2 linked regions of the Duganella dendranthematis genome follow. The protein of the gene in region 1 interacts with the protein of each later gene in a pairwise test. Links are inferred from orthologs where the notes say so. Each region holds a gene or a part of one and is shown in the gene's direction. Other genes may lie near its edges.

Region 1 (15,444 bases):
CTGATAAAAGCTTAGTTCTCATTTATAAGGGGCAGCAGTAATCTGGAGACCTTCACTACTAGGGGAATCAAATGCTGTCCAAAAAAATTATTGCCGCTGCTGTTCTCGCCATTTCCGCCGTCGCCCCAGCAATGGCAGCGGACATCTCGCTGTTGAACGTGTCGTATGATCCAACCCGCGAGTTGTACCAGGACGTCAACACAGCATTTGCCAAAGAGTGGAAAACCAAGACCGGCGACACGGTCAAGATCAAGCAGTCGCACGGCGGTTCCGGCAAACAGGGCCGCGCGGTGATCGACGGTCTGGAGGCCGACGTGGTCTCGCTGGCACTGGCCTACGACATCGACGCCATCGCCGAACACAAGTTGCTGTCGCCGGACTGGCAGAAAAAGCTGCCGCACAACAGCACCCCGTACACCTCAACCATCGTGTTCCTCGTCCGCAAGGGCAATCCTAAGGGCATCAAGGACTGGGCCGACCTGGTCAAGCCAGGCGTATCGGTCATCACCCCGAATCCAAAAACCTCTGGCGGCGCCCGCTGGAATCACCTGGCCGCTTACGGCTACGCGCTGCGCCAGCCGGGCGGTAGCGAAGCCAGCGCCAAGGACTACCTGACCAAGCTGTATAAAAACGTGCCGGTGCTGGATTCCGGCGCGCGCGGCGCCACCACTACCTTCGTCGAGCGCGGCATCGGCGACGTGCTGATCGCCTGGGAAAACGAAGCGCTGCTGGCCGTGAAGGAACTGGGCCCGACCAAGTTCGACATCATCGCGCCGTCGGTCTCGATCCTGGCGGAACCGCCGGTGGCCGTGGTCGATAAAGTGGTCGACAAGCGCGGCACCCGCAAGGTGGCGGAGGCTTACCTGAACTTCCTGTACACCGACGAAGCGCAGGACATCATCGCCAAAAACTACTACCGTCCAGCCACCGAGAAAGCCGCCAAGAAATACGCCGGCCAATTCCCGAAAGTGAAGCTGTTCACTCTGGCTGACGTAGCCGGCGACTGGACCAAGGCGCAGAAGACCCACTTCGCCGACGGCGGCCTGTTCGACCAGATTTACCAGCCTAACAAGTAATCTGCGAGGTAAGCTAATGACCAGCGTCTTTGAACAGTTTCGCGTGCTGATCGCGCCCGGCCTGCATAACAGCGGACCGGATCACTGGCAAAGTCGCTGGCAACGGCTGTTCCCCGCTTTCGAGCGGGTGCAGCAGGATGACTGGGAAGTACCCGACCTGCCGCGCTGGTCGGCGCGCGTAGACCAGCTGCGCCAACGCGGCAACGATCCACGGCCGATGCTGATCGTTGCCCACAGCTTCGGCGCGCTGGCCACGGTGCACAGCGTGGCGCGCAATGCCGGCGGCGTGGCTGGCTTGCTGCTGGTGGCGCCGGCCGATCCCGACAAGTTCAATGTGGCGTCCTTGCTGCCGCAGCAGGCGCTGGCCGTGCCGTCCATCATGGTCGGCAGCACCAACGATCCGTGGATGGCCGCGCCGCGCGCCGCCTTGTGGGCACAGCGCTGGGGCAGCCGCTTCATCAACGGTGGACCGCTCGGCCACATCAATGCGGAGTCCGGCCTGGGCGACTGGCCGGAAGGACTGGAAACCTTGTATTTTCTGTCAGAACAAGCGCACAATGGTGCGTTGTCCGCGTGACCTTTTTATTCTGGAGACCAACATGACTATCCGCCTGGGCGATACCGCCCCTGATTTCGAACAAGATTCTTCCATCGGCCCACTGAAGTTCCATGAATGGGCTGGCGATTCGTGGGTGGTGCTGTTTTCGCACCCGGCCGACTTCACGCCGGTCTGCACCACCGAGCTGGGCCTGACCGCCAAGCTGAAGCCTGAATTTGACAAGCGCAATGTGAAAGCCATCGCGTTGTCGGTCGACCCGGCCGAGTCGCACAAAGCCTGGATCAAGGACATCGAAGAAACCCAGAAGACCGTGGTCGGTTTCCCGATCATCGCCGACGCGGACCGCAAGGTCTCGGGCCTGTATGACATGATTCACCCGGAAGCATCGGCCACGGCCACCGTGCGCTCGCTGTTCGTGATCGATCCGAACAAGAAAGTGCGCCTGACCATTACCTATCCGATGAGCACCGGCCGTAACTTCGACGAAGTGCTGCGCGTGATCGATGCGCTGCAACTGACTGATGGCTACACGGTGGCCACGCCCGGCAATTGGAAAGATGGCGACGACGTCATCATTCCGCTGACCGTGCAGGATCCGGAAGTGCTGAAGCAGAAATATCCAAAAGGCTTTACCGCCGAGCGCCCATATCTGCGCGTGACCCCACAGCCAAACAAATAAGCGAGCAAATAAGCTTATTAGTTTTCCGTTGTTTGGATCTTTCCCCAGAGTAGGTTAACCTTCGGGCCTACTTTGGGGAAATCGCATGGATGTGCAGTTTGTCGTTTCAGGATTCGCAGTCGGCTTACTGGTCGGCATGACCGGCGTCGGTGGCGGCTCACTGATGACGCCGCTGTTGACCTTGCTGTTCGGCGTCACGCCCGCCGTGGCGGTCGGCACCGATCTGGCGTTTGCCTCGCTGACCAAGGGCGTCGGCACCTTCACCCATAAAATGCGCGGCACCGTCCACTGGGACATCGTGCGCCGCCTGTGCATCGGCGCGCTGCCGGCCGCCTTCTTCGCCAGCCTGGCGCTCAAGCACTTCGGCACACTCAACAAAGAAATGGGTCAGATCATCCGCTACATGATCGCCAGCTCGGTGCTGCTGACCGTGATCGCGCTACTGTTCAAGCGCAAGATGCTGGCCTGGATCACCGCCCATCCGGAACGCCAGCTGCAAGGCCGTGCGCTGAGCAGCGCCACCATCGTCTCCGGCGCCGTGCTGGGCACGCTGGTGACGATCTCGTCTATCGGCGCCGGCGCGATTGGCGCCACGCTGCTGGTGATGCTGTATCCGCGCCTGACCGCCGCCGAAGTGGCCGGCACCGACATCGCCTACGCCGTGCCGCTGACCGCCATCGCGGCCGTCGGCCACTGGTGGCTGGGCTCGATCAACTGGAGCTTGCTGCTGACCTTGCTGGTCGGTTCGCTGCCCGGCATCACCATCGGCGCCTATGCCGCGCGCGCGGTGCCCGAGCGCCTGTTGCGGGGCTTGCTGGCGGTAACACTTGTTGCCGTTGCGGCAAAGCTCGTATATAGCTGAATCATCTAATCAAATGACTATTGCTTCGTTTGTATTATGAAGCAGAGGTGAGAACATGCAGCCCTTATAGAAGGTTTTGTAATAAGGGAGCATTCATGTCAGCTGTTCTTGCAGCATCCGAGGTCACCCCGCCGGTGGCCAAGCGGGGCGCACCATTCCGCGTGATGCCGGGATTCCGGCTCTCGCTGGGTTTCACCATTTTCTACCTGACGCTGATCGTCCTGATCCCGCTGTCTGCGGTGTTCCTCAAAACGTTCACGCTGACCTGGGATTCGTTCTGGACCACGGTGACGTCGGCGCGCGTGATGGCTTCTTACCGATTGACGTTTGGCGCCTCGCTGCTCGGCGCGTTCATCAACGTCATCTTCGGCGGCATCGTGGCGTGGGTGCTGGTGCGCTATGAATTCCCCGGCAAACGCATCATCGACGCGCTGGTCGACCTGCCATTCGCGCTGCCGACCGCGGTGGCAGGCATCACGCTGACCGCGCTGTATTCGGCCAATGGCTGGCTCGGCCAGGTGATTGAAGGCATGTGGGGCATCAAGGTGGCGTTCACGCCGGTCGGCGTGGTGATCGCGCTGACCTTCATCGGCCTGCCGTTCGTGGTGCGCACGGTGCAGCCAGTGCTGGAAGACGCGGAACGTGAACTGGAAGAAGCCGCCGCCAGTCTCGGCGCCAACGCCTGGCAGACATTTTCGCGCGTGGTGTTCCCGACCATCATGCCGTCGCTGATGACTGGCTTCGCGCTGGCCTTCGCCCGCGCTACCGGTGAATACGGCTCGGTAATTTTCATCGCCGGCAATATGCCGATGGTGTCGGAAATCACGCCGTTGTTCATCATCACCAAGCTGGAGCAGTACGACTACGCCGGCGCCACCGCGATTGCAACCGTGATGCTGGTGGTGTCCTTCCTGCTGCTGTTGGGGATTAATCTGCTGCAAGCCTGGGCGCGCGGAAAGTCGGGGAAATAATCATGAGTGCTACGCCTGTTACTGTCGCCCGTCGCGGCGAATTGCCGTCGGCGCCGAGGAGCCTGGAACCAGGCTGGGTCCGCATCGTGCTGATTGCCATCGCGCTGATCTTCCTGACTTTGTTCCTGTTCGTGCCGCTGGTGTCGGTATTCTACGAAGGCCTGAAAAAAGGCTGGGACGCCTACGTCGCCGCGATCATCGACGAAGACGCCATCTCGGCCATCAAGCTGACGCTGATTACCGCCGCCATCGCCGTGCCGCTGAACCTGGTGTTTGGCGTGGCGGCCTCGTGGTGCATCGCCAAGTTTGAATTCCGTGGCAAGAGCATCCTGCTGACCTTGATCGACCTGCCGTTCTCGGTGTCGCCGGTGATCTCCGGTCTGATTTACGTGCTGCTGTTCGGCGCGCAAGGCTACTTCGGCCCCTGGCTGATGGACCACGACATCAAGATCCTGTTCGCGGTGCCGGGCATTGTGCTGGCCACCATCTTTGTCACTTTCCCGTTCGTGGCGCGCGAGCTGATCCCGCTGATGCAGGCGCAGGGCAGCGAAGAAGAAGAGGCCGCCATCGTGCTGGGCGCGTCGGGCTGGGACACCTTCCGCCGCGTGACGCTGCCGAATATCAAGTGGGGCCTGCTGTACGGTGTGATCCTGTGTAACGCCCGCGCCATGGGCGAATTCGGCGCGGTGTCGGTGGTGTCCGGCCACATCCGTGGCGAGACCAACACCATGCCGCTGCAAGTGGAAATTCTCTACAACGAATACAACTTTGCCGCCGCCTTTGCCGTGGCGTCGCTGCTGGCGCTGCTGGCGCTGGTGACGCTGGTGGTGAAAACCTTTATCGCCTGGCGCCTGAACGAATCCGTCGCTGACGACGCCCGCATTTCGGAGTAATACCATGACGATCCAAGTTAAAAACATCAACAAGCGTTTCGGCGATTTCGTCGCCCTCAACAACGTGTCGCTGGATTTCCCGCAAGGCGAGCTGACTGCGCTGCTGGGCCCGTCCGGCTGCGGCAAGACCACGCTGCTGCGTTGCATCGCCGGCCTCGAACATCCGGACTCGGGCCAGGTGCTGCTGGAAGGGCAGGATGCGTCGCGCAGCCATGTGCGCGAGCGCCAGGTCGGCTTCGTGTTCCAGCACTACGCGCTGTTCAAGCACATGACCGTGTTTGAAAACGTCGCCTTCGGCCTGCGCGTCAAACCGCGCAGCGAACGTCCGTCGGAAGACCAGATCCGCCGCAAGGTGAAAGACCTGCTGGAACTGGTGCAGCTGGACTGGCTGGCCGACCGCTATCCGCCGCAACTGTCGGGTGGCCAGCGTCAGCGCATTGCGCTCGCGCGGGCTTTGGCAGTTGAACCTCGTGTATTGCTGCTGGACGAACCGTTCGGTGCGCTGGACGCCAAGGTGCGCAAGGAACTGCGCCGCTGGCTGCGTCGCCTGCATGACGAGCTGCACGTCACTTCCATCTTCGTCACCCACGACCAGGAAGAAGCGCTGGAAGTAGCCGACCAGGTGGTGCTGATGAACAAGGGTAACGTCGAACAGATCGGTGCGCCGGACGAGGTCTACAACCATCCGGCCTCGCCATTCGTCTACGGCTTCCTCGGCAATGTGAACGTGTTCCACGGCCGCGTGCAGGACGGCATCCTGGCCAGCGGCGACGCCAGCTTTACCGTGCCGGGCGAAGGCGGCGCGGCCGGCAAAGGCACGGCTTATGTCCGTCCGCACGAGCTGGAAGTGGACCGCTACACGCCGGGCGCCGAAGGCATTGTGGTCAAGCTGCGCCGCGCGCATGCGATCGGCCCGCTGGCCCAGCTGGACCTGGAACGCGACGATACCAACGAATTGATTGAAGCAGTGATTCCGAATGAGCGCTTCAGCTCCCTGGGCCTGAAAGAAGGCGAAACTTTAGTTGTACGTCCAAAGCGCCTGCGGGTGTTCGTGGACGAAGGAGCCTCCATATGAATTTTCAACAGCTGCGGTCCATCCGCGAAGCAGCCCGTCGTGGCTACAACCTGACCGAAGTGGCGAATGCCCTGTTCACCTCGCAGCCTGGCGTGTCGCGCCAGATCCGTGAGCTAGAAGACGAACTGGGCGTCGTGATTTTCGAACGCAACGGCAAGCGCCTGACCGGCATGACCGAGCCGGGCAAAGGGATCTTGAAGATCATCGACCGCCTGCTGATCGAGGCCGAGAACCTGCAACAGGCCAGCCTGGAATATACCGGCCAGCAGAGCGGCACCTTGAGCGTGGCGGCTACCCACACGCAGGCGCGCTACGCGCTGCCGAAAGTGGTGCAGAGCTTCCGCACCGCCTATCCGGACGTGCGCATCGCCTTGCAGCAGAGTGCGCCTGAGCACATTGCCGAATGGATCTTGTCCGGCAAGACCGACATCGGCATCGCCACCGAAGGACTGTCGCAGTTCCCGGACCTGGTGTCGTTCCCGTGCTACCGCTGGAGCCATTTGATCGTGGTGCCGGATGGCCATCCGCTGCTGTCGCGTTCGCCGATCAGGCTGGAAGACCTGGCCGAGTTCCCGCTGATTACCTATGACGTCGGTTTTACCGGCCGTGGCCATATTGATGCGGCGTTCGCGCAGGCCGGCGTCAAGCCGGACATCGTGCTGACCGCCATGGATTCGGACGTGATCAAGCAGTACGTGTCGCTGGGCCTGGGCGTCGGCATCGTCGCCTCGATGGCCTTCGACCACGGCCGCGACAAGGGCATGCGCGCGGTGGAAGCGTCGCACCTGTTTGCGCAGAACACCACCCGGCTGGCGGTGCGCAAGGGCGCCTACCTGCGCTCATACGCCTACCACTTCATCCAGGAATTCGCGCCGGATCTGACCCGCGCCGACATCGACGCCGCCCTCAACGGCGGGGATCTGTCCTGATCTGTTGCTGCCGCCGCATCAGTTGTGGCGGCAGCAAAACAGTCGTTCAATTTTTTCATTTGCCATATCGAAATGACCATATACTGAATCCCTGCAACCAACTTTGGGAGCGCACATGGGTATCGGTAATTGGAAAATCGGCTACCGCCTGGCGGCCGGTCTGGGCATGGCCATCATTTTCATGATCGGCATCGCCGTCGAAGGCATCAGCAATCTTGGTAAGCTCAACAGCAACACCAAGGATCTCGCGGTTGATAAAGTCCCCAAGGTCATCCTGGCTTACGAAACGATAGGCGGTCTGAACGACATCGCCCGCGCCATGCGCAACGCCATGCTGTCGACCGATCCGGCGGTGGTCAAGGCCGAGCTGGAGCGGGTGGAAAAACGCCGCGTGGAAAACGTCGAACGGCTTGACAAGCTGGGCAAGCTGATCGCCGATGACGGCGACCCGCAAAGCAAGCTCAAGCTGCAGGCGGTGCTGGAGGCGCGCGAAAAATATGTGGTGGTGCAGAGCGCGTTCCTGAAAATGTCCACTGACCAGAGCCAGCGCGACGAGTCGGTCAAGTATCTGCTGACCACGGTGCGCAAGGAGCAGACCGCTTACCTGAATGCCTTGAACGACATGGTCAAGTTCCAGATCGCCGCTGTCGAGGAGACCAGCGCGGTGGCCGAGCGCGCCTATGCCAGCTCGCGCACCACGATGATTGTACTGACCGTGGTGGCGGCCGCGCTGGCGGCGTGGGTACTGTACGTGATCACGCGCAGCATCACGCTGCCGCTGAACCGCGCGGTCGGTATGGCGCAGGCGGTGGCCGGCGGCGACCTGACCATGCGCATGGAGTGCCACACCACCGATGAGACCGGCCAGCTGCTGCGCGCGCTGATCGACATGAACGATGCGCTGGCGCGCACCGTCGGCCAGGTACGTTCGGGCACGGATACCATCGCCACGGCGTCGAACGAAATCGCCAGTGGCAACCTGGACCTGTCGTCGCGCACCGAGCAGCAGGCATCCAGTTTGGAAGAGACGGCGTCCTCCATGGAAGAGCTGACCTCGACCGTGTCGCAGAATGCCGAGAATGCGCGGCAGGCAACCAAGCTGGTGGTGACTGCCAGCGACTATGCCACCAAAGGCGGCCAGGTGGTCGGCCAGGTGGTGACCACGATGGGCGCGATCAAGGAAAGCTCCAGCAAGATCGTCGATATCATCAGCGTGATTGATGGCATTGCGTTTCAGACCAATATTCTGGCCTTGAATGCGGCGGTGGAAGCGGCGCGTGCCGGCGAGCAGGGGCGGGGCTTTGCGGTGGTGGCGTCGGAAGTGCGCAACCTGGCGCAGCGGTCGGCCTCGGCGGCCAGAGAAATCAAGGAGCTGATCGGACGTTCGGTGGAGACCGTCGATGCCGGCGCGGCGCTGGTCAGTCAGGCTGGCGCGACGATGGAGGGCATTGTGCAGTCGGTGCAGCAAGTGGCGGAAATCATGCACCAGATCAGCGCCGCCAGCAGCGAGCAGAGCACGGGCATCGAACAGGTCAATCAGGCCATCGTGTCGATAGACGATGTAACGCAGCAGAACGCCGCGCTGGTGGAACAGGCCGCCGCCGCCGCGCAAAGCATGCGCGACCAGGCGGACTTGCTGGCGCAGGCGGTGAGCGTGTTCAAGCTGGCGGGGAGTCCGTTGCCAGCAACACCGCGCGTGACCCGGCTGGCGGTGGCGTGAGCCGTAACGCTAAACCCGGGCACACCGGGGTCTGACCCGGCACGGGTCCGACCCCAGCGCGCCGCCGTGCGGGTTACCAGGTGTAGCTGGCCTTGGCGTAGTAGTAGCGGCCATTGAAACCGTTCGGCGCCCAGCCGCTGTACGGGTAGATGCCGTTGGTGTTGAGGTTGCCCGCCGACGTTACCTGGTCCGGGTAGCGGTTGGTGGCGTTATCCACGCCCGCCGTCAGGCGCCAGTTCTTGCCCAACTTGACGTTGCCCGACAAGTCCAGCGTCCATTGCGGATCGTAGGTCTGATCCAGCGTCGCGTTGTTCTGCGGTACCGTGAAGCTGCCGTAGCGGTTGACCACGGCGCGCAGGCCCCAATTGCTGATGGCCCAGTCGGTCGTCAGGCTCAGCTTGTCTTTCGGCGAACCGACGGTCAGGCGGTTGACGGTCTGGCGGTCGATCAGCGTCAGGCCGTTGGCGGTCAGGATCGCCGGGTTGGCTTTGATGCCTTCCACATCCGTCTTGTTATGGTTATACGCGCCGGTGAAGTCGAAACGGCCGTAATCGCGCGTGTCCCAACGGTAGGTGCTCAGCACATCGACGCCGGTGGTGCGGGTGTCGATGGCGTTGGTGAAGTAGCGGCCCGCGCCGACCAGAATGCCTTGCGTGGCCAGCGCATTTTTGAGCGTCTGGTTCAGCGTCATATTGGCCGACAGCGCCACGCGGTCGTCGATATTGATGCGGTAGGCGTCCACCGTGGTGGTCCAGTTGCGGCTTGGCTGCACCACCAGGCCGAGGCTGTAGTTGCGGGCTTTCTCGGCCTTCAGCGGGGTTGCGCCGAGCGCGGTGGCGGCGGCGCTGCCGACCGCAAAGGTGCCGGTTTCAATCGGCGTGTTGACGCCATTGACCACGGAGAAGTTGGTGGTGGTGATCGTGTAGAACTGCTGCGCCAGCGACGGTGCGCGGAAGCCCGACGAGGCGGTAGCGCGCAGCGACACGATGTCGTTGAACGCATAGCGGGCCGAGCCCTTGGCCGAGGTGGTGTTGCCGAAATCGCTGTAGCGCTCGTGACGCAGCGCGGCGGAGGCCGAGAACTGCTTGGTGATCTCCGCTTCCACGTTGGCGTAAATGGATTTGTTGTTGCGGCTGTTGCTGCCGGCGTTGACCGGACGGAAGCCCGAGAAGCCTTGCGCGCCAGTGCCGCTGTACGAGGCCACGTCGCCGGCGCCGATTTCATAGGTCTCCTTGCGGTACTCGGTGCCCAGCGCCACGGTGACCGGGCCGCTGAAGGCCTCGACCGGGAAGTCCTTGGCGACGTCGAAGTTGAGCACGGTTTCCGAGTTCTTCAGGCGGCCGGCGTAGAAGTGCGTCGGGCTGTTGGCGCCCAGGTCCTGGTTGACGGTGTTGTCCAGGTTCAGTTTGAACTCGTTCTCGCCGTAGTTCACGCTCAGGTCCCAGCGCCAGCCGGTGTTTTCGCCGCGCACGCCGGTTACCAGCGAAGTGTCGGTCGAGCGGCTGTTTTCCAGCGGCAGGAAGCCTTGCGGGAACAGCGGCGAACGCAGCGCGGTGCCGTTGAAGGCGGTGCGCCAGGTGGCCGCCGCCGAAGTGTCGCGCTGGCCGTAATTGGCGAAGGCGTACCAGTCGATGTCGTCGGTAACGCGGTATTCGCTGTTGAGGAACAGCGAGGCCGGCTTGGTGTCCGGATCGCCGAAGCGCTGCGTGACCTTGCCGTACAGCGGCTCGGCCGGATTGCGGAAGTCGGCGCCGGCGCGGTTGGTCGGATCGCGGTCGGCGGCATCGACTGCCAGACGTACCCAGCCGCTTTCGCCAAGCGCCAGGCCGCCGGAAGCGCGCACCGAGCGTTGGCGGCCGTCGCGTTTCTGGTACTCGCCAAAGCCGATTTCCGCTTCGCCGCCGCTGGCGCCTTTTTTCAGGATGATGTTGATCACGCCGGCAATCGCATCGGAACCGTACTGGGCGGCGGCGCCGTCACGCAGCACTTCGATGTGGTCGATGGCCGACAGCGGAATCGCATTCAGGTCGACCGGCGCCGAGCCGCGGCCCTGGGTGCCGTTGACGTTGACTACCGCCGACGTGTGGCGGCGCTTGCCGTTGACCAGCACCAGCACCTGGTCCGGGGACAGGCCGCGCAGCTGGGCCGGGCGCACCGCGTCGGAGGCGTCGGCGCCGGATGGGCGCGGGAAGTTCAGCGACGGCAGCACACGGCCCAGCACGGTGGCCAGCTCGGTCGAACCGCTGGCTTGCAGCTCCTTCGCGCCGATGATGTCGATCGGCGATTCCGAGTCGACGGTGCGGCGGTTCTTGGCGTAGGTGCCGGTGACGACGACGGACTGCAATTCGCCGTCCGTAACGCTGCTTTCCTGCGCCTCCGCGGCAAAAGTAGTCACCATCAGCCCGCCCAACAGCAGGGCACGAGGCAGTGGGGCGAGAGCGAAGCGGGGAGCGGTGCGGCGGTTCTGCATGGTGACTTTCTTTCTCAAGTGGCATTAATACGTAAATCTTATATGCCGCGCCCCCCAAAGCACACTACTCGTTAGCAATTAACATATGTGAATTTTGAATATTGTTGTTACAGCGCCCGGATTTACTGGCCTGGATTGGTGATTTCGGCGTGGATCTGGTCGATTTGCTTGATGACGTCCAGCGACAACACAATGCTGTAGGCGTCGATATTGGCTTGCAATTGTTCCAGGCTGGTGGCGCCGATAATGGTCGAGGCCACGAACCAGCGCGAGTAGCACCAGGCCAGCGCCAGTTGCGCCGGCGTCAGGCCATGCTCGCGCGCCAGCTGGACGTAGCGGCGGGCCGCTTCCACCGTAGCCGGCCGCACGTAGCGCGGGCTCCAGTTGGCCGGGAAGATGGTCAGGCGGCCGTGCGCCGCCGGATCGTCGATGTATTTGCCGGTCAGTTGACCGAACGCCAGCGGACTGTAGGCCAGCAGGCTGACGTTCTCGCGATAGCAGGTCTCGTCCAGCAGGCTGGTTTCGTAGTGGCGCGCGGTCAGGTTGTACAGGTTCTGGATGGTGGCGATGCGCGGCAGACCGTTGATCTCGGACTGCTTGATGAATTCGCTCACGCCCCAGCACGATTCGTTGGAAACGCCGATCGCGCCGATCTTGCCTTCCTTGACCAGCTCGCCCAGCGCGGCCAGCGTTTCTTCAATCGCCACGCCGGCGCGTTCCTGCTTGGGATTGAAGACGTTGTTGCCGAAGATAGGCACGTTGCGGCTCGGCCAGTGCAATTGGTATAAATCGATATGCTCGATTTGCAGCCGCTTCAGGCTGGTCTCTACCGCGGCCTTCAGGTTGGCGGCGTCGAAGTTGCGGGCACGGCCGCCACGCAGCCAGCTGATGCTGGCGTTCGGTCCGGCCGCCTTGGTGGCGATCACCAGCTGGTCGCGCCGGCCGCTTTTCTTCAGCCAGCTGCCGATGTAGCGCTCGGTCGCGCCCTGGGTTTCAGCGCGCGTCATCACCGGGTACATTTCCGCCGTATCGATGAAGTTGATGCCGCGCTCGATGGCGTAATCGAGCTGGCTGTGCGCTTCCGCTTCGGTGTTCTGCTCGCCCCAGGTCATCGTGCCGAGGCAGATTTTGCTGACGTTGAGGTGGCTGCTACCCAGTTGTACCTTGTCCATGCAGAACTCCGTGTTAGTGGCCGCGCAGGGCGTCGGCGCAATCCTTGATCAGTGCCGGGCCGGCGTAAATCAGTCCGCTGTACAGCTGCACCAGCTGGGCGCCGCACTCCATCTTCATGCGCGCATCCAGCCCCTGCATGATGCCGCCGACGCCGATGATCGGCAGCGCATCGCCCAGCTCGGCCTTCAGCAAGCGGATCACGGTATTGGAGAACTGGAACACCGGCGCGCCCGACAGCCCGCCCGCTTCGGCGCCATGCAGCATGCCGGTGACAGCGTCGCGGTTCAGTGTGGTATTGGTGGCGATGACGCCATCGATCTTGTGGCGGATCAGCGCGTCGGCGATGTTCTTGACCTGGTCGCCGTCCATGTCCGGCGCAATCTTCAGCGCCAGCGGCACGTAGCGTTTATGCTGGTCGGCCAGGCGCAGCTGGGCTTGCTTCAGCGTGCTGAGCAAGCCGTCCAGTTCCGAGCCGCCTTGCAGCTGGCGCAGGTTTTTGGTGTTCGGCGACGAGATGTTGACGGTGACGTAGCTGGCGTATGGATAGACTTTTTCCAGGCAGTGCAGGTAGTCCTCGGTGGCGCGCTCGATCGGCGTATCGGCGTTCTTGCCGATGTTCAGGCCCAGCACGCCTTCCTTGTTCTGGTAGAAGCGCGAAGCCTGCACATTGGCGACAAAGGCGTCGACGCCGCCGTTGTTGAAGCCCATGCGGTTGATGATGGCGTGCGCTTCCGGCAGGCGGAACATGCGCGGCTTCGGATTGCCCGGCTGTGCGCGCGGCGTCACGGTACCCACTTCGATCGAGCCGAAGCCGAGGTCGGCCAGCGCGTCGATGTAGGCGCCGTCCTTGTCCAGGCCGGCGGCCAGGCCGACCGGGTTCTTGAAGGTAATGCCCATCACGGTGCGCGGATCGGCCTGCGGCTGCTTGACCAGCTTGGTCAGGCCCAGCGCGGCGGCGCGTTTCAGTGCGGGAAGGGTGAAGTGGTGGGCGGCTTCGGCGTCCATCGAAAACAGCATAGGACGGGCCAGGGAATACAGGAATTTGTTGGACATGGGGCGCTCAGGTTGTGGTTCGCCCGTATTTTATCAGGCGTCCAGCACGCTCCACACGCCTTTGACCCGCGCTTCCAGCGGTTTGAAGTTGGTTTTATAGGACATTTTCGGGCTTTCCTTGATCCAGTAACCAAGGTAGACGTATGGCAGCTTGAGCTCGCGCGCCTGTTCGATTTGCCACAGCACGTTGAAGGTGCCGTAGGACGCGCCTTCCATATCCGGGTCGAAGAAGGTGTACACCGACGACAGGCCGTCCGACAGCACGTCGATGATGCTGACCATGCGCAGCGTGCCGCCCGGTTCGCGGAATTCCACCAGCCGCGTGTTGACACGGCTTTGCAGCAGGAACTGCGCGTATTGATCGCGGCTGTCCTGGTCCATGCCGCCGCCGGCATGGCGCCGGCTCTGGTAGCGAAGGTAGAGGTCGTAATGCTCGTCGGAGAACGACAGCGTGGCGACGCCGGCGGTCAATTCGCCGTGCTTCATCCACGCGCGGCGCTGGGTGCGGTTGGGACGGAACTCGTCGGTCACCACGCGCACCGGGATGCAGGCCTGGCAGCCGTCGCAATATGGACGATAAGTAAAGATGCCGCTGCGGCGGAAGCCGTTCTTCACCAGCTCCGAGTAGACATCCGCGTTGATCAGGTGCGACGGCGTCGCCACCTGCGAACGCGCCTGGCGCGCGTCAAGGTAGCTGCAAGGGTAGGGCGCCGTCGTGTAAAACTGCAGCGTCGCGAAGGGCAGGTCGTTCAGGTGCGTCATGCACGTCCTATCGAGCGGTGGTGGAGTCTATGGCTAGCTTAACACCGTCCGGGCCCAGAGGTGCAATGGGTTCCCATTTGCTGATCTGCGGCAAGTCGATATTGTTGCGCAGATGCGCCAGGAATTGTGACCGTGCAATCGGCGCCGCCCCCAGCGAAGCCAGATGCCCGGTCTCCTGTTGACAATCGATCATCGCCACGCCGTGCGCGTGCAGAAAGCGCACCAGATAGGCCAAGGCGATCTTGGACGCATCGGTGACGCGTGCGAACATCGATTCGCCATAGAACATGCGGCCCAGGCAGACGCCGTAGGCGCCTCCGACCAGTTCGCCATCGAGCCACACTTCGGCCGAGTGCGCGTGGCCCATGCGGTGCAGGCCGCTGTAGCCGGCGATGATCTCTTCCGAGATCCAGGTGCCGGGGCCGTCGCGGCGCGGCGCGGCGCAGTTGCGCATCACCTGCTCGAAGGCGCTGTCGAAGCGGACTTGCCAGCGGCCGCCTTCCTGCCGGCTGCGCTCGACCTTGCGCAGGGTTTTCTTGAGCGAGTCGGAAACACGGAACTGTTCGGTGCGCAGTACCATGCGCGGATCGGTGCTCCACCACAGGATGGGCTGGCCTTCCGAGAACCACGGGAAGATGCCGTGCCGGTACGCCATCAGCAAACGCTGCGGTGACAGGTCGGCGCCGGCCGCCAGCAGGCCGGGCGCGTCGGTGGTCAGCGCCTGGCTAACGTCGGGGAAGGGCGTGTTGGTGTCGAGCCAGGGAATCATGCGGCCGCGTCAGGTTGGCTGGTCGTCGGAGCGCATGGGGCGCGTGATGTCCTGGGTGTGGAAGCCGTAGCCGCCGCCTTCGCGGATCTTGACGCGGTCGGCGAAGAACAGTTCCAGCGTGGTGCGGATGGTGGGGAAGGCCAGGTCGTCCCACGGGATCTCGCTTTCGGTGAACAGCCGCACGTCCAGGCTTTCCTCGCCGGGGGCGAAGTCGAGGTCCAGCAGCTCGGCCAGGTAAAACATATGCACCTGGTGCACGCGCGCCACGTTGAGCAAGCTGAACAGATTGCCAAGCTTGATATTGGCGCCAGCTTCTTCCTCGGTTTCGCGGATGGCGGCCTCGCCGGTGGTCTCATTGTTTTCCATGAAGCCGGCCGGCAGCGTCCAGTAGCCATGGCGCGGCTCGATGGCGCGCTTGCACAGCAGCACCTTCAGTTCGCCGTCGCGTTCCCA
Region 2 (15,269 bases), 880 kb from region 1 along the record:
GGTCACGCTGTCGATCGACGGCAAGGGCAAGATATTCTGGAATAACGATCCGGTCGATCAGGCCGCGCTGGAAGCGCGCTTCGTCACTGCGGCCAAGCTGGACCCGCAGCCGGAACTGCAACTGCGCGCCGACAAGGACACCCGCTACGAAATCGTGGCGCAGGTAATGGCCGCCGCGCAGAGCAATGGATTAACGAAATTGGGCTTCGTCACCGATCCCAAGAAAGAGCAAAAATAATGGCAACCGCAGAACTGAATGGCGCAGCCATCACCGATTTCCCCAGCTTCCACGCCGCCTGCAAGGCCGCGATGGGCTTTCCCGACACCTATGGCAACACCATGGATGCGTGGGTCGATTGCCTGAGCTATCTGCGCGATGAAGACGGCATGAGCAAGTTCCGTCTGAAGCCGAATGAAGTGCTGGAAATCGTCATCAAGGACGCGCCGGCCATGCAGGCCGCCGTGCCCGATATTCTGGAAGAATTGACGTACTGCGTGGCCGGCCTCAACGAGCGCTATGAAGATTACGGCGAGAAGCCGGCCCTGAAGCTTACGCTGCGCTAGCAGGCTCGGCGCCGGCCGGCACGGCGTTCGGGATCTGCGACTTGGCGCCGGTTTCGCCGGGCGCCAGCGTCAGCACCTCAAAGCCGGTTTCGGTCACGTGCACCATGTGTTCCCATTGCGCCGACAGCGATTTGTCGCGCGTCTCGACGGTCCAGCCGTCGCTCAATTCCTTCGTCGCCGCCTTGCCGGCATTGATCATCGGCTCGATGGTGAACAGCATGCCCGGCTTGAGCACCATGCCCTGGCCGGGACGGCCGTAGTGCGTCACCTGCGGATCTTCGTGGTAGACCTGGCCGATGCCGTGGCCGCAGTAATCCAGCACCACGCTGTAGCCGGCCTTTTCGGCCACGGTCTGGATCGCAAAGCCGACATCGCCCAGCGTGGCTTTCGGCTTGACGGCGCGGATGCCGGCCCACATCGCCGCGTAGGTGGTTTCCACCAGCTTGCGGGTTGGCTTGGACGGCTCGCCAACGTAATACATGCGACTGGTATCGCCATGCCAGCCATCCTTGATGACGGCGACGTCGATGTTGATGATGTCGCCTTCTTTCAGCACCTGCGTGGCCGACGGAATGCCGTGGCACACCACGTGGTTGACCGAGCTGCACACGGTGGCCGGGAAGCCGCCGTAGCCGACGTTGGCCGGAATCGCATGCTGCACGTTGACGATGTAGTCGTTGCACAGCTGGTCGAGGTAGGCCGTGGTCACGCCCGGCTTGACGTGGGGAGCGATCATGGTCAGCACGTCGGCCGCCAGTTGGGCGGCGACGCGGGCCTGGACCATTTGCTCAGGCGTTTTGATGAGATTGGCGTTGCGGCGGGTGGCGGACATGGGGGCGACCTCTTTATTTGCAGAGGCAGTATTTTCCCACAATCGCTAGCGCACCGCTTTCAAATCGAAGTGGGGTTGTAGATCAGCCCCAGGATGTTGCCGAACGGGTCGGCCAATTCCACCGTCCTGATGCTCTCGCCGACGTCCTGGATGGCGCCATGGATGGTGGCGCCGAGCGCGGTGATGCGGCTGACTTCCGCTTCGATATCATCCACGCCCCAATAGACGGTGCTGCCGGCGGTGCCGGGCGTGCCGTCCGGGATCAGGCCCAGCTCAAAACCGCCGATGTTGAAGCCGACGTAGAACGGCTGGTCGAAATAGGGCGCGGCGCCGAACACTTTGGTGTACCAGTCCTTGGCGGCGGTCAGGTCCGCCACCGGGTAAGCGACGGTGCGTAATCCGTTGATCATGAGTGTCTCCGGTTGATAAAAACATCATCTTGGCACATCAGGCGGCGGGGCGATTGGAAAAATGGAATCGTTCGGGCGTGGTGGCGGCCAGCGCCTGGAAATCGTGGATCAGGTGGGACTGGTCGAAGTAGCCGCACTCCAGCGCCAGTTGCGCCCAGTCGGGCGAGCCGGCCGGCGCGGTCTTGAGGGCGGCGGTGGCCAGGCGGAAGCGGCAGATCCGCGCAAACAGCTTGGGCGACAGGCCGACATGCTGGCGAAACTGCACCGCCAGATGCTGGCGCGACACGCCCAGCTCGGCCGCCAGCTGTTCGACGCGCAAGGCGCCGCCGCTACCATCGAGCGCCGCTACCGCCCGCTGCACCAGCGCCAGCGCGCCGGCCGGCCGCATCGCATCCGCTGAATCTCCGTTGGCCGTCCGCAAGCGCTGTAACAATTCCTGCTCGATCAGGGCCAGCCGCGCGCGCTCCGGCGCCGCGTCGGTCCACAGCGCATCGGCCAGCCGATCGGCATCGCTGCGACCCCACAGCAAATCGATATCGGCGCGCTGATCGGTCAGCGCCTGCAGCGGCGCGGCCAGGAACACCCCCGCCATGCCCGGCTTGAAACGCACCGCCAACGTCAACACCGGCCGCGCGCTGGCGACGAGGATGGACGACGACATCATCCCCACCGCAAATCCCTGCTGGCCGCCGTCCTGCCAGAGAATATCGACACAATTGTCCGGCAACACCCGGTGCGTATGCGCTGCAGCCGGCGCCCGCGCCGCCCACACGCATGCCACATGTGCCGCCAGCAGCGGATGAGGCGGATATTCGCGATAAAACATGGTAGATCAGTATCCTTTTTTCAACCCCGCAGGGCCACAAAGGGGTCCGACCCCGTACGGGGTCGGACCCCGACGGCGGCTCGCCGCTTGAGGGGTAAAGCACGCGCGGGCATATTTTATCGAATCAGCCGGCCTTCACCCTCCGCCGGTGCGTGAAACACTCGGCCTCAAGGTATAATGTCCGGTTCATATTCACTAATTGGCCGTACACCATCATGCAAGATAAATATAGTCCCGCTGACGTAGAAAAAGCCGCCCAATCCCACTGGAAGGCGATCGATGCCTACAAGGCCGTCGAACACGACCCGCGCTTCCCGAAAGGTAAATACTACGCCTGCTCGATGCTGCCTTACCCATCGGGCAAGCTGCACATGGGCCACGTGCGCAACTATACGATCAATGACGTGATGTACCGCTATCTGCGCATGAACGGCTACAACGTGCTGATGCCGATGGGCTGGGACGCCTTCGGCATGCCGGCCGAGAACGCGGCGATGGCCAACAACGTGCCGCCGGCGCAATGGACCTACTCCAACATCGCCCACATGCGCTCGCAGATGGAGCTGATGGGTCTGGCTATCGACTGGTCGCGCGAAATGACCGCGTGCAAGCCGGAATACTACAAGTGGAACCAGTGGATGTTCCTGAAGATGCTGGAAAAAGGCATCATCTACAAAAAGACCGGTACTGTGAACTGGGACCCGATCGACCAGACCGTGCTGGCCAACGAACAGGTTATCGACGGCAAGGGCTGGCGCTCGGGCGCGGTGATCGAGAAGCGCGAAATTCCGATGTACTACGCGCGCATCACCGATTACGCCGATGAACTGCTGGGCTATGTCGACGACAAGCTGCCAGGCTGGCCTGAGCGCGTGCGCATCATGCAATCGAACTGGATCGGCAAATCGACCGGCGTGCGCTTCGCTTTCCCGCACGAGATCAAGGACGCCGACGGCGCCCTGATCGGCGACGGCAAGATGTACGTCTTCACCACCCGTCCGGACACGGTGATGGGCGTGACCTTCTGCGCCGTCGCTGCCGAGCATCCGCTGGCCGTGCTGGCCGCGCAGACCAATCCGGAACTGGCCGCCTTCAACGCCGAGTGCAAACTGGGCTCGGTGATTGAAGCCGACATGGCGACGATGGAGAAGAAGGGCATGCCGACCGGCCTGTTCGTCACCCATCCGATCACCGGCGACAAAGTCGAAGTCTGGGTCGGCAACTACGTGCTGATGACCTACGGCGATGGCGCCGTGATGGGTGTGCCGGCACACGACGAGCGCGATTTCGCTTTCGCCAAAAAATACAATCTGCCGATCAAGCAAGTGATCAAGGCTGAAGGCCAGGAATTCTCCACCGAAGCCTGGCAGGAATGGTACGGCGACAAAGAGATTTCGATCGTCACCAACTCCGGCAAGTACGACGGCCTGCGCTACCCGGAAGCCGTCGATGCGGTGGCCGCCGACATGGCCGCCCTCGGCCTGGGCGAGAAGAAGATCACCTTCCGTCTGCGCGACTGGGGCATCTCGCGCCAGCGTTACTGGGGCACGCCGATCCCGATGATCAACTGCGCCGATTGCGGCTCGGTGCCGGTGCCGGAAAAAGACCTGCCGGTGGTGCTGCCGGAAGACTGCGTACCAGATGGCAGCGGCAACCCGCTGAACAAGTACGAAGCCTTCCTCAAGTGCGACTGCCCGCAGTGCGGCAAGCCTGCGCGCCGCGAAACCGACACCATGGATACCTTCGTCGATTCGTCGTGGTACTACATGCGCTATACCTCGCCAGGCTCGAACGACGCCATGGTCGACGCCCGCAACGATTACTGGATGCCGATGGACCAGTACATCGGCGGCATCGAGCACGCGGTGCTGCACCTGCTGTATGCGCGCTTCTGGACCAAGGTGATGCGCGACTTCGGCCTGGTGAAATTCGACGAGCCGTTCACCAACCTGCTGACCCAGGGCATGGTGCTGAACGAGACCTACTACCGCGAAGAAGATTCGGGCAAGAAGATCTGGTTCAACCCGGCCGACGTCGACCTGACGCTGGACGACAAGGGCCGTCCGCAAGGCGCAACCCTGAAGGACGACGGCCAACCGGTGCAGATCGGCGGCACCGAGAAGATGTCGAAGTCGAAGAACAACGGCATTGATCCGCAAGCGCAGATCGAACAATACGGCGCCGACACCGCGCGCCTGTTCACCATGTTCGCCTCGCCGCCAGAGCAAACGCTGGAATGGTCGGGCAGCGGCGTGGAAGGCGCCAACCGCTTCCTGCGTCGCGTGTGGGCCTTCGGCTACGCGCAGCGTGAAGCCATCGCCGCCGCCGGTGCGCCGCTGGCCGCTGTCGCTACTTCCGATGCCAGCAAAGCGCTGCGCCGCGAAGTGCACAAGGTGCTGCAGCAGGCCGACTACGACGTCAAGCGCATCCAGTACAACACCGTGGTTTCGGCCTGCATGAAGATGCTGAACACGCTCGAATCGGCCAAGGACGTGGAAGCGGCCGTGCTGTCGGAAGGCTACGCGATCTTCCTGCGCCTGCTGAACCCAGTGGCGCCGCACATCACCCACGTGCTGTGGAAAGAGCTGGGCTACGCTGGTGATATCCTCGACGCGGCCTGGCCGCAGGTTGATCCAGCCGCGCTGGAACAATCGGAAATCGAGATGATGATCCAGGTGAACGGCAAGCTGCGTGGCAGCGTGGTGGTGGCCAAGGGCGCCGACAAGGCATCCATTGAAGCGGCCGCACTGGCCAACGAAGCGGTACAGAAGTTCATCGAAGGCACGCCGAAGAAGATCATCGTGGTGCCGGGCAAGCTGGTTAACATCGTAGTGTAAAGAGAACCATGGCGACTACTCTGAAGTTTTTCCGCCGCGGCGCGCTGTATGCCGCCGTGCTGGCCGCGTCGTTGACGGTGACGGCCTGCGGTTTCCACCTGCGCGGCGACAGCGGCCACTACACGCTGCCGTTCCCGACGATCTATGTGGGGCTGCCAGAGACGTCGCCATTGGCGATTGATCTGAAGCGCAATATTCGCGCCAACGGCGGCACCACGGTGGTCGCCAGCGCCAAGGACGCCGATGGTGTGGTCGATGTCTTGAGCAATCCGGAAAAGACCAAGACCAAGACCATTCTGTCGCTGAACAACAATGGCCGCGTGCGACAGTACCTGCTGACCTACAGCATTCTGTTCCGCGTCCTCGACAAGCAAGGCAAGGAGCTGCTGGGGCCAACCAACATCACGCTGACCCGGCCGATCGACTTTAACGAAACCCAGCTGCTGGCCAAGGAGCAGGAAGAGGCCTTGCTGTACAAGGACATGCAGACCGATCTGGTACAGCAGATGATGCGCCGCATCGCCGCCGTCAAGACGTCCGGCATGTCGCTACCGCCGCTGGCGCCGACGCCGCTGCCGGGTGGCGTGCAGCCATCGGGTCAGCCGTCGACGTTGCCGCCGGCCGTGCCGATTCAATAAAGGCGCCGCATGCAATTACGGTTGGAGGCGCTGGACGGCCATTTGAGCAAATCGCTGTCGCAGCTGTACGTCATCACCAGCGATGAGCATCTGCTGGCGCTGGAGGCTGCGGACAAGATCCGCAAGACCGCGCGCGCGCAGGGCTATTCCGAGCGCGACGTGCTGACCGTGGAGCGCAGCTTCAAGTGGGGCGAGCTGCTGGCGGCCAATCAGGCCTTGTCGCTGTTCGGTGACAAGAAACTGATCGAGCTGCGCATCCCGACCGGCAAGCCGGGCAAGGATGGCGGCGCGGCGCTGCAAAATTATGTCAAGGATCTGAGTCCGGACAACCTGACTTTGATCACGCTGCCAAAGCTGGACTGGCAGACGCAGAAGGCGGCCTGGGTCGCCAGTCTGCAACAGGCGGCGGTGTATATCGACATCCCGCAGGTGGAACGGGCGCAGTTGCCCAATTGGATAGGCCAGCGCCTTGCCCAACAAGGGCAAAGCGCGGACCGGCAGAGCATCGATTTCATCGCCGATCGCGTGGAAGGCAATCTGCTTGCGGCCCATCAGGAGATTCAAAAACTGGCCTTGCTGCACGAGCCGGGCAAGCTGACCTACGAGCAGGTGCATGAAGCGGTGCTGAATGTGGCGCGCTACGATGTGTTCAAGCTCAGTGAAGCGATGCTGGCGGGCGATCCGGCGCGGTTGATCCGCATGCTGGACGGCCTGAAAGGTGAGGGCGAAGCGCTGCCGCTGGTGCTGTGGGCGGTGTCGGAGGAAATCCGCACGCTGCTCAAGCTGAAGGCGGGCATGGCGCAAGGCCGGCCTTTGGGGGCGCTGCTGAAAGAGCATCGCATCTGGGGACCGAAGGAACGCATGATGGACCCGGCGCTGCGCCGGCTGTCGCTGCCGACGCTGGAAGCGGCAATGAAGGATGCGGCGCAAGTGGACAAGATGATCAAGGGCCTGCGCGCGAAAGCGTATGCCGGCGACGCGTGGGACGCGATGCTGCAACTGGCGTTGAAGGTCGCGCGCGGCTAACACCGACGAGATGACGATGGACATCAAGCAGTACATGGAACAACTGGGCCAGCGGGCGCGCAAGGCGTCGCGCGCCATGGCCCGTGCCGACAGCGCCGCGCGCAACCGCGCGCTGACGTTGATCGCCGATGCAATTGAACGTGATGCCGACGCGCTGCGCGCCGCCAATCAGCTGGATATGGACGCCGCCGCCGCCAACGGCCTGGAACCGGCGATGCTGGACCGCCTGGCGCTGTCGGACAAGGCCATCGCCACGATGATCGAAGGCCTGCGCCAGATCGTCGCGCTGCCGGACCCGATCGGTGAAATCTCCGGCCTGAAGTTCCGGCCGACCGGCATCCAGGTCGGCCAGATGCGCGTGCCGCTGGGCGTGATCGGCATCATCTACGAATCGCGCCCCAACGTGACGGTGGATGCAGCAGGGCTGTGCATCAAGAGCGGCAACGCCACCATCCTGCGCGGCGGCTCGGAAGCGATTCACTGCAACCGCGCGCTGGCCAAGCTGGTCAAGCAAGGCCTGGAAGGCGCTGGCCTGCCGGCCGATGGCGTGCAAGTGGTGGACACCACCGACCGCGCCGCCGTCGGCGCCTTGATCACCATGCCGCAGTATGTGGACGTGATCGTGCCGCGTGGCGGCAAGAGCTTGATCGCGCGCCTGATGGCCGAGGCCACGGTGCCGATGATTAAGCACCTCGATGGCATCTGCCACGTCTACATCGACGGCAAGGCCGATATGAAGAAAGCGGTGGACATCGGCTTCAACGCCAAGTGCCATCGCTACGGCACCTGCAACACGATGGAAACGCTGCTGGTGGCGCGTTCGATCGCGCCGGCGGTGCTGCCGCAACTGGCCGCGCTGTACTCAACCAAGGAAGTCGAATTGCGCGCCGATCCGGAAGCGAAAGCCATCCTGGCCGGCTACCCGCATCTGGTGGACGCGACGGAAGAGGATTGGTCGACCGAATACCTGGCGCCGGTTCTGGCGGTCAAAGTGGTAGAGGATATGGACGAGGCGATGGATCACATCAGCGCTTACTCGTCCAAGCACACGGAGGCGATCATCACCGAAGACCATTCGGCGGCGATGCGCTTCCTGCGTGAAGTCGATTCGGCGTCGGTGATGATCAACGCCTCGACCCGCTTTGCGGACGGTTTTGAGTATGGCCTGGGGGCGGAGATCGGCATCTCCAACGACAAGCTGCACGCACGCGGCCCGGTCGGCCTGGAAGGTCTGACCTCGCTGAAATACGTGGTATTCGGCCACGGAGAAGTTAGACAATAAGGATCGCTCATGCTGTACCTCTGGATCAAAGCACTGCATATCTTCTTCGTCATCGCCTGGATGGCCGGCGTGTTCTACCTGCCGCGCATCTTTGTCAACCTGGCGATGGAGACCGACCGCAACGCCAGCGAGCGCCTGCTGCTGATGGCGCGCAAGCTGTATCGTTTTTCGCTGTGGCTGTCGGTGTTTGCGGTGCTGTTCGGGGCGTACCTGATCTATCTGGCGTACGGCGCGCACATGCCCGGCTGGCTGCACGCCAAGCTGGCGCTGGTGGTGGTGCTGATCGGCTATCACCATATGTGCGGCGGCATCCTGAAGCGCTTCGAGCGCGGCGACAATAAACGCAGTCACAAGTGGTTCCGGGTGTTTAATGAGCTGCCGGTGTTCCTGATGCTGGGCATCGTGCTGCTGGTGGTGGTCAAGCCTTTCTAAAGGAAGCATCATGAGCAAAGTGTGTCAGTACTTCTTTGCAGCGCATTCGCCGTGGGCGTATCTGGGCCACGAGCGCTTCGTCGCGCTGGCGCAGAAACATGGCGTGCAGGTTGAGTTGAAACCCTGCGACTTGAGCAAGGTGTTTGGCGTGTCGGGCGGCCTGCCGCTGGCCAAGCGCGCGCCGCAGCGGCAGGCTTACCGCCTGCTGGAACTGGCGCGCTGGTCGGCGTATCTCGGCATTCCGCTCAAGACGCAGCCTCAGTTTTTCCCGGTGTCGCCGGAGCTGGCCAACAAGATGATTGTGGCCGCGCGCATTTCGCACGGCACCGACGTCGCGTTGATGCTGGCCGGCGCCATCATGCGCGCGCTGTGGGCGGAAGACAGGAATATCGGCGACGAGGCCACGCTGGTGCAGATCGCCGGCAGCTGCGAGCTGGATGGCAAGGCGCTGGTCAAGTCGGCGGAAACGGCCAGTGCGCAGGCCGAGTATGACCGCAATACAGACGATGCGAACGCCGCCAGCGTGTTCGGATCGCCGTGGTATGTGTTGGAAGGCGAAAGCTTCTGGGGCCAGGATCGTCTGGACTTCCTGGAGCGCGCAATGACGAAGTAACAGGCGCCGCGCCCGCGTGGGCGGCGCGCATTTTTTTAACGGACAAAAGGTACACCTATGGCATCCTTCTTTTGCCCATGCCCGCGCGGCATGGAAGCGGCGTTAGCCGAAGAACTGCGCGAAATCGCACAACAAAGCACCACCCTCAAGGTGCACAACGAAGTTCCCGGCGGCGTGCACGCCTCGGGCGAGTTGACCGACGCTTACCTCATGAATCTGCACTCGCGCATTGCGTCGCGCGTGCTGATGCGCATGGCCGCCGGCGGCTACAAGAACGAAAACGACATCTACGACCTGACGCTGGAGCAGCCGTGGGAAGAGTGGTTCGGCTACGACCACACCATTCGCGTGGATCTCACGGCGGTGAAGTCGCCGCTGAAAAGCCTGGAATTCACCACGCTGAAGATCAAGGACGCGATCTGCGACCGCTTCCTCGATCAATACAAGAAGCGTCCTTCGGTCGATACCAAGGAACCGGACATGCGCGTCTTCGGCTTCGTCGACGCGCACCAGTTCATCGTCTACCTGGATACCTCGGGCGAAGCGCTGTTCAAGCGCGGCTGGCGCACCGAGACCGGCGATGCGCCGTTGCGCGAGAACCTGGCCGCCGGCCTGCTGCGCGTATCGGGCTGGAAGCCGGGCATGCCGTTGTTTGACCCGATGTGCGGTTCCGGCACCATCCTGTGCGAAGCGGCGCAGATGGTGCAGGGCGTGCCGCCGGGCGCGCGTCGCCGTTTCGCGTTCGAGAAGTTCCATGATTTCGACGCTAAGGTGTGGCAGGACATGAAGGCCGCCATCAAGCCGAATCCTTTGCCGTCCGAGCCGACCATTTTCGGTTCCGATATCTCCGGCGATATGGTGGAGATGGCGCGTCACAATCTGCGCAGCGCCGGCATTCTGTTTGATGTGCCGATGAAGCAGATCGAGGCGCAGCAGGTGCAGGCGCCGACTTCGGTACCGGGCATTTTGCTGACCAACCCTCCGTACGGCGAGCGTATCGGCGTGCGCGGTGACAGCACCTTGCCGCAGGATGAACTGGCCAACAGCTTCTATGCGGATTTCAGCAGCACGCTGAAGCAGCGCTTTGCCGGTTGGACGGTGTATCTGTTCACGGCGGATCTGGGCGTGCCGAAGCTGCTGCGCTTGAAGGAATCGCGCAAGACGCCGTTCTTCAACGGCGCGCTGGAATGCCGTTTGTTCCGCTTCGATATGGTGGCCGGCTTTAACCGCCGCGACGCCGCCAAGCCGAAAGAAGCCTAACCCCGCAGGGCCACAGAGGGGTCTGACCCCGTGCGGGGTCAGACCCCGGCGGCGGCGGGCCGCTTTGGGGTGCACGCTAGCGCCCTCAAAGGAAAACGATTTATGCTGCCAACACCTCCCGCCGACCTGCCCGACCAGGACCTCGACCACGAGGTCCCGCCCCCTGAACCATCACACCGCAAACCGCTCTCCGCCGCCGCGCTGGCCGTGATGCTGGCCGGCCTGTCGATGATCGGCCCGTTCTCCATCGACGCCTACCTGCCGGCCTTCCCCAACATCCAGTCCACGCTGCACGCCACGCCGCTGGAAGTGCAGCAAAGCCTGACCTTCTATATGCTGGCCTTCGCCGGCATGGTGCTATGGCACGGCGCATTGTCGGACGCTTTCGGCCGCCGCAACGTCATCCTGGTGTCGCTGGCCATGTTCGCCATCGGTACGCTGGGCTGCGCTTCCGCCCATACCGTCCACTACCTGTGGGTTTTCCGCATCATGCAAGGCATCTCGGCCGGCGCCGGCGTGGTGGTCGGCCGCGCCATCATCCGCGACCTGTATGCGGATGCCGCCGCCGCCCGCCTGCTGTCGTTGGTGACCATGATTTTCTCGATCGCCCCGGCCATCGCGCCTATCCTCGGCGGCTGGATCGTTACGCTGTTCGACTGGCGCGCCATCTTCCTGTCGCTGCTGGCCTACAGCACGCTGCTGTTTATCTTTTGCTATCGCCGCCTGCCGGAGACGCTGCCGCCGGAAAAGCGCCATCCGTTCAATCCGCGCTTCCTGGTCCGCAATTACAGCGAAATCCTGCGCTCGCCGCTGTTCCACCTGAAGACCGGCGTGGTGGCGCTGAATTTCGCCGGGCTGTTTATCTACATCGCCGCCGCGCCGGTGTTCCTGCCCGAGGAACTGCACCTCGGCCCATCGCAATTCGCCTGGCTGTTCATTCCTTCGGTGAGCGGCATCTTCCTCGGCGCGCTGGCGGCCAACCGTATCGCCGGCCGCATGCCGTTCGCGCGCCAGATCGGCATCGGTTTCTGCTTCCTGCTGTCGGCGTCCAGCGTCAATCTGTTGTATCACAGCTTCCTGCCGCCGGCGCTGCCGTGGACCGTGCTGCCGATGTTGTTTTATACCTTTGGGATGTCGATGGTGGCGCCGGGGGCGACGCTGCTGGCGCTGGACCTGTTCCCGCACATCCGTGGCACGGTAGCCTCGGTGCAGTCGTTCGCGGTGACCCTGCTGGGCGCCATCGTGGCAGGGGTGATTGCACCCTTCTTATCACACTCGGCGCTGTGGTTAGCGGCAGGACAGATGGCCTTTAGTGCCTCTGCTCTCGCTTTGTGGTTGACGTCGCGTCATTACCGGCGCATGCTAGCGCGCTATCCGGGCTGATAAACATTAACGGCAGGAAAGTGACTTAGTTGAGAAAGAAATTTTTCCACGTGTTAAGTTATTATCAGACTTTATGCTAAGATAATTTTTTAGCGCGATTATTTTAGGCCTGAAACGCGCTTGGAACCCGCATGAAACCTAACGTTGGTGGAATTTGGCCGTTGAGTTCCGCTCTTTGATCGATGTCTACTGGCGGCAATGTTTGATACGATGCATCAACAATCTGACCATGATATTCGCAATCGACTGCTGATTGCCCGTCTGCCGGCCATGCCGCAGATACTCATTAAGTTGATTGAACACTTGCAAGCCGACGACGCCGGCATGCCGGAGCTGGCCGCCCTCATCGCCAAGGATGCGGCGATGACCAGCAAGATCCTCACCGTCGCCAACAGCTCGGCCTACCATCGCAACCAGCGCACGGTGGGCCTGGAGCAGTCGCTGGTCTCGCTCGGCACCGACATGATCAAGACGCTGGTGATCAGCGAGTCGGTGTTCCAGACCTTTAACAGCTTCCCGCATTCCGCCAGCACCGACTTGCGCGGTTTCTGGAAAGGCTCGCTGACCACCGCCGTCATCGCCCGCGACGTCGCCCGCCAGATGGAATATCCGCACGTGGAAGAGGCCTACCTGGCCGGCCTGCTGCACAACGTCGGCCGCCTCGCCTTGCTGGCCACGGCGCCCAAAGAATACGCTTTTAACTTCACCGCGCGCGATGACGAAGACCTATGCGCGGTCGAACAGCGCACGCTGCAAATCACCCACTCGGAAGCCGGCGCCTGGCTGATCGAACGCTGGAACCTGGATTCCTTCCTGGCCGACAGCGTGCTGTATCACCACGAACCGATTAGCCGTCTGGAAGCGGCCCATCCTTTGATCCGCATCGTGCGCCTGGCGCACCTGCTGTGCTGCCACGAGGACCAGGAAGAGGCGATCGAACAGGCGGCGCGCCTGTGCAACCTGGATGGCGAGAAGCTGGAGCAGATCGTCAGCAACGCCGCGCGCCAGGTGGAGAAGTCGGCCAATTACCTCGGCATCGACCTGGCCGGCGCCGACGATATCGTCGCCCCGGCCGCGTATGCGCCGCCGATGGTCGATCCGGTGCAGCAGCGGCTGTCGGAAGAAGTCCGCAACATCATGCTGGTGTCCGAGATGGGCCAGACCTTCGCGCGCCAGCATGGCGAAGCGGGTCTGCTGGAGGCCATCACGCGTTCGGCGCGCATCCTGTTCGATCTGGAAAACGCCGTGCTGCTGCTGGAGAATCCGACCGGCCACGCGCTGCACGGCGTATCGACCGGCGAGGGCCAGCAACGGCTGGCCGAATTTGTTATCCCGCTGAACAAGGGCGGCGTGGTGGCGCAGGCGGCGCTGGAGCGCAAGCTGGCCTACATCAGCCGTGAAGGCCAGGCGCTCAATGTCTCGGAAGAACAGCTGTTCCGCATTCTCGGCAGCGACAGCATGGTGTGCTTGCCGCTGGTGGCCAACCAGCGCTGCCTCGGTGTGCTGATCGGCGGCGCGCCGGCGTGGCAGTTGCAAGCGCTGCAAAAACGCGAGCGCTTCCTGCAATCGTTCGGCACCCAGGCCGCAGCCTCGCTGGAGACGGCGATGAGCGAACGCGGTCATGCCAAGCGCCAGATCGCCCACGTGGCGGAAGAATACCGCGAAGCCTCGCGCCGCGTGGTGCATGAGGTGAACAACCCGCTGTCGATCATCAAGAACTACCTGTCGGTCCTGGACAGCAAGCTGGCGCGCCGCGAGCCGGTGGTTGGCGAGATGTCGATCCTCAACGAGGAGATCGACCGCGTCGGCCAGCTGATTAACGGCCTGGCCGATTTGCAGCCGACCGAAACCTCGCGCGTCACCGATGTCGCCAAGGTGGTGGACGACGTGCTGCGCCTGTTCCGCGCCACCGACTTCGTGCCGGCCTCGGTGCAGATCGTGGTGCGCATGCAGGAGGAGCCGGCGGAGATCGACGGCGACGCCGACATGCTCAAGCAAGTGCTGGTGAACCTGATCAAGAACGCCATCGAAGCCCTGGCCGATGGCGGCAAGATCGAGATTTCGAACCGCGGCCACGTCAACCGTGATCGCAAGCTGTATCTGGAACTGGTGGTGAGCGACACCGGTCCAGGTTTGTCGGCAGACGTGCTGGCTAACCTGTTCTCTCCTGTGCAAAGTAGCAAGGAGGGCGCTCACCATGGCCTTGGACTGTCCATCGTCCATAGCCTGGTCAAGAAAATGCAAGGCCTGATTACCTGCCGTTCCGGCAAAACGGGTACCACCTTTGAAATCCTGCTGCCAGCCAAAGGCAGTACCAGCCAACTCACCAACGTGACAACGCGGGTGATGGATTCCGCTTAAGGCCATGATGAACCTGAACTCTTTCGACCTAGCCCCCGTCGAAGCTTTGACTTCTGATAACCGTCCCCGTCTCCTGCTTGTCGATGATGAACCGCGTTTGCTGTCATCGTTGTATGAGCTGCTGCGTGACCGCGATTACCACCTGGTGACCGCCACCTGCGGCAGCGAGGCGCTGGCCCAGCTAACCAAGCTGAAATTCGATCTGATCCTGCTCGACCTGCGTCTGCCCGATATGAGCGGGCATGAGATCATGGATTACATCAACGCCCGCGACATCGATTGCGATGTGATCATGATGAGCGGTGATGTCGGCATCGAAGCGGCCATCGGCGCTTTGAAGCGCGGCGCCTACGACTACCTGCGCAAGCCGTACAGCCGCGAGGAGTTGCTCAAGACCGTCAAGAACGCGCTGCAGAAGCGTCAACTGGCGGTCGAGAACGAGCGCATCGCCGGCCAGCTGGAAAACTCGGAGAAGATGTACCGCTACCTGGTGGACTCGTCGCCGGACATCATCTACACGCTGAACCACGAAGGCAAGTTCACGTTTGTGAATGACCGCGTGCAGCAATTGCTGGGCTTTACGCGCGAAGAGCTGATCGGCCGCCACTACTCGGTGCTGGTGCACGATGAAGACCAGGAGCGCGCGCGCTATGCGTTCAACGAACGCCGCGTTGATGAACGGGCGTCGCGCAACGTCGAGCTGCGCCTCAAGTGCCATCCCGGCTCCGGCGCCGGCGGTGGCGTCGAGCGCACCTTCAACAACACGCTGATGACGATTTCCCTGAACGCGATCGGCATGCACATT

Evidence for each region.
Region 2: the proteins of HH213_RS04665 (region 1) and HH213_RS08700 interact in binary tests that used the Escherichia coli proteins (3 or more experiments, as listed by UniProt). The link is inferred for Duganella dendranthematis from one-to-one orthologs.

Annotation. Positions count from the first base shown.
Region 1 is NZ_CP051684.1:983,466-998,909, reverse strand. The notes cover bases 4,121-7,079. They hold HH213_RS04665 (sulfate/molybdate ABC transporter ATP-binding protein), read left to right. Parts: upstream 4,121-5,044; coding sequence 5,045-6,115; downstream 6,116-7,079. Other genes in these bases: HH213_RS04660 (CysB family HTH-type transcriptional regulator), read left to right, coding at 6,112-7,044; cysW (sulfate ABC transporter permease subunit CysW), read left to right, coding at 4,150-5,040; cysT (sulfate ABC transporter permease subunit CysT), read left to right, coding at 4,121-4,147. Outside these bases: HH213_RS04695 (sulfate ABC transporter substrate-binding protein), read left to right, coding at 72-1,076; HH213_RS04690 (RBBP9/YdeN family alpha/beta hydrolase), read left to right, coding at 1,093-1,653; HH213_RS04685 (peroxiredoxin), read left to right, coding at 1,676-2,314; HH213_RS04680 (sulfite exporter TauE/SafE family protein), read left to right, coding at 2,400-3,176; more of cysT, read left to right, coding at 3,272-4,120; HH213_RS04655 (methyl-accepting chemotaxis protein), read left to right, coding at 7,160-8,764; HH213_RS04650 (TonB-dependent receptor plug domain-containing protein), read right to left, coding at 8,838-11,162; HH213_RS04645 (aldo/keto reductase), read right to left, coding at 11,357-12,406; HH213_RS04640 (quinone-dependent dihydroorotate dehydrogenase), read right to left, coding at 12,420-13,460; HH213_RS04635 (arginyltransferase), read right to left, coding at 13,494-14,222; aat (leucyl/phenylalanyl-tRNA--protein transferase), read right to left, coding at 14,230-14,991; HH213_RS04625 (NUDIX hydrolase), read right to left, coding at 15,001-15,444. UniProt on the Escherichia coli protein: Part of the ABC transporter complex CysAWTP involved in sulfate/thiosulfate import. Responsible for energy coupling to the transport system.
Region 2 is NZ_CP051684.1:1,866,654-1,881,922, reverse strand. Bases 6,499-9,282 are described here. They hold HH213_RS08700 (glutamate-5-semialdehyde dehydrogenase), read left to right. Parts: upstream 6,499-7,149; coding sequence 7,150-8,415; downstream 8,416-9,282. Other genes in these bases: HH213_RS08690 (2-hydroxychromene-2-carboxylate isomerase), read left to right, coding at 8,858-9,282; HH213_RS08695 (CopD family protein), read left to right, coding at 8,425-8,847; holA (DNA polymerase III subunit delta), read left to right, coding at 6,499-7,133. In the rest of the region: HH213_RS08740 (ExbD/TolR family protein), read left to right, coding at 1-238; HH213_RS08735 (barstar family protein), read left to right, coding at 238-564; map (type I methionyl aminopeptidase), read right to left, coding at 551-1,396; HH213_RS08725 (VOC family protein), read right to left, coding at 1,456-1,806; HH213_RS08720 (helix-turn-helix transcriptional regulator), read right to left, coding at 1,844-2,632; leuS (leucine--tRNA ligase), read left to right, coding at 2,848-5,469; HH213_RS08710 (LPS-assembly lipoprotein LptE), read left to right, coding at 5,478-6,107; more of holA, read left to right, coding at 6,117-6,498; more of HH213_RS08690, read left to right, coding at 9,283-9,460; HH213_RS08685 (THUMP domain-containing class I SAM-dependent RNA methyltransferase), read left to right, coding at 9,551-10,720; HH213_RS08680 (multidrug effflux MFS transporter), read left to right, coding at 10,823-12,103; HH213_RS08675 (HDOD domain-containing protein), read left to right, coding at 12,314-14,464; HH213_RS08670 (EAL domain-containing protein), read left to right, coding at 14,472-15,269. UniProt on the Escherichia coli protein: Catalyzes the NADPH-dependent reduction of L-glutamate 5-phosphate into L-glutamate 5-semialdehyde and phosphate. The product spontaneously undergoes cyclization to form 1-pyrroline-5-carboxylate.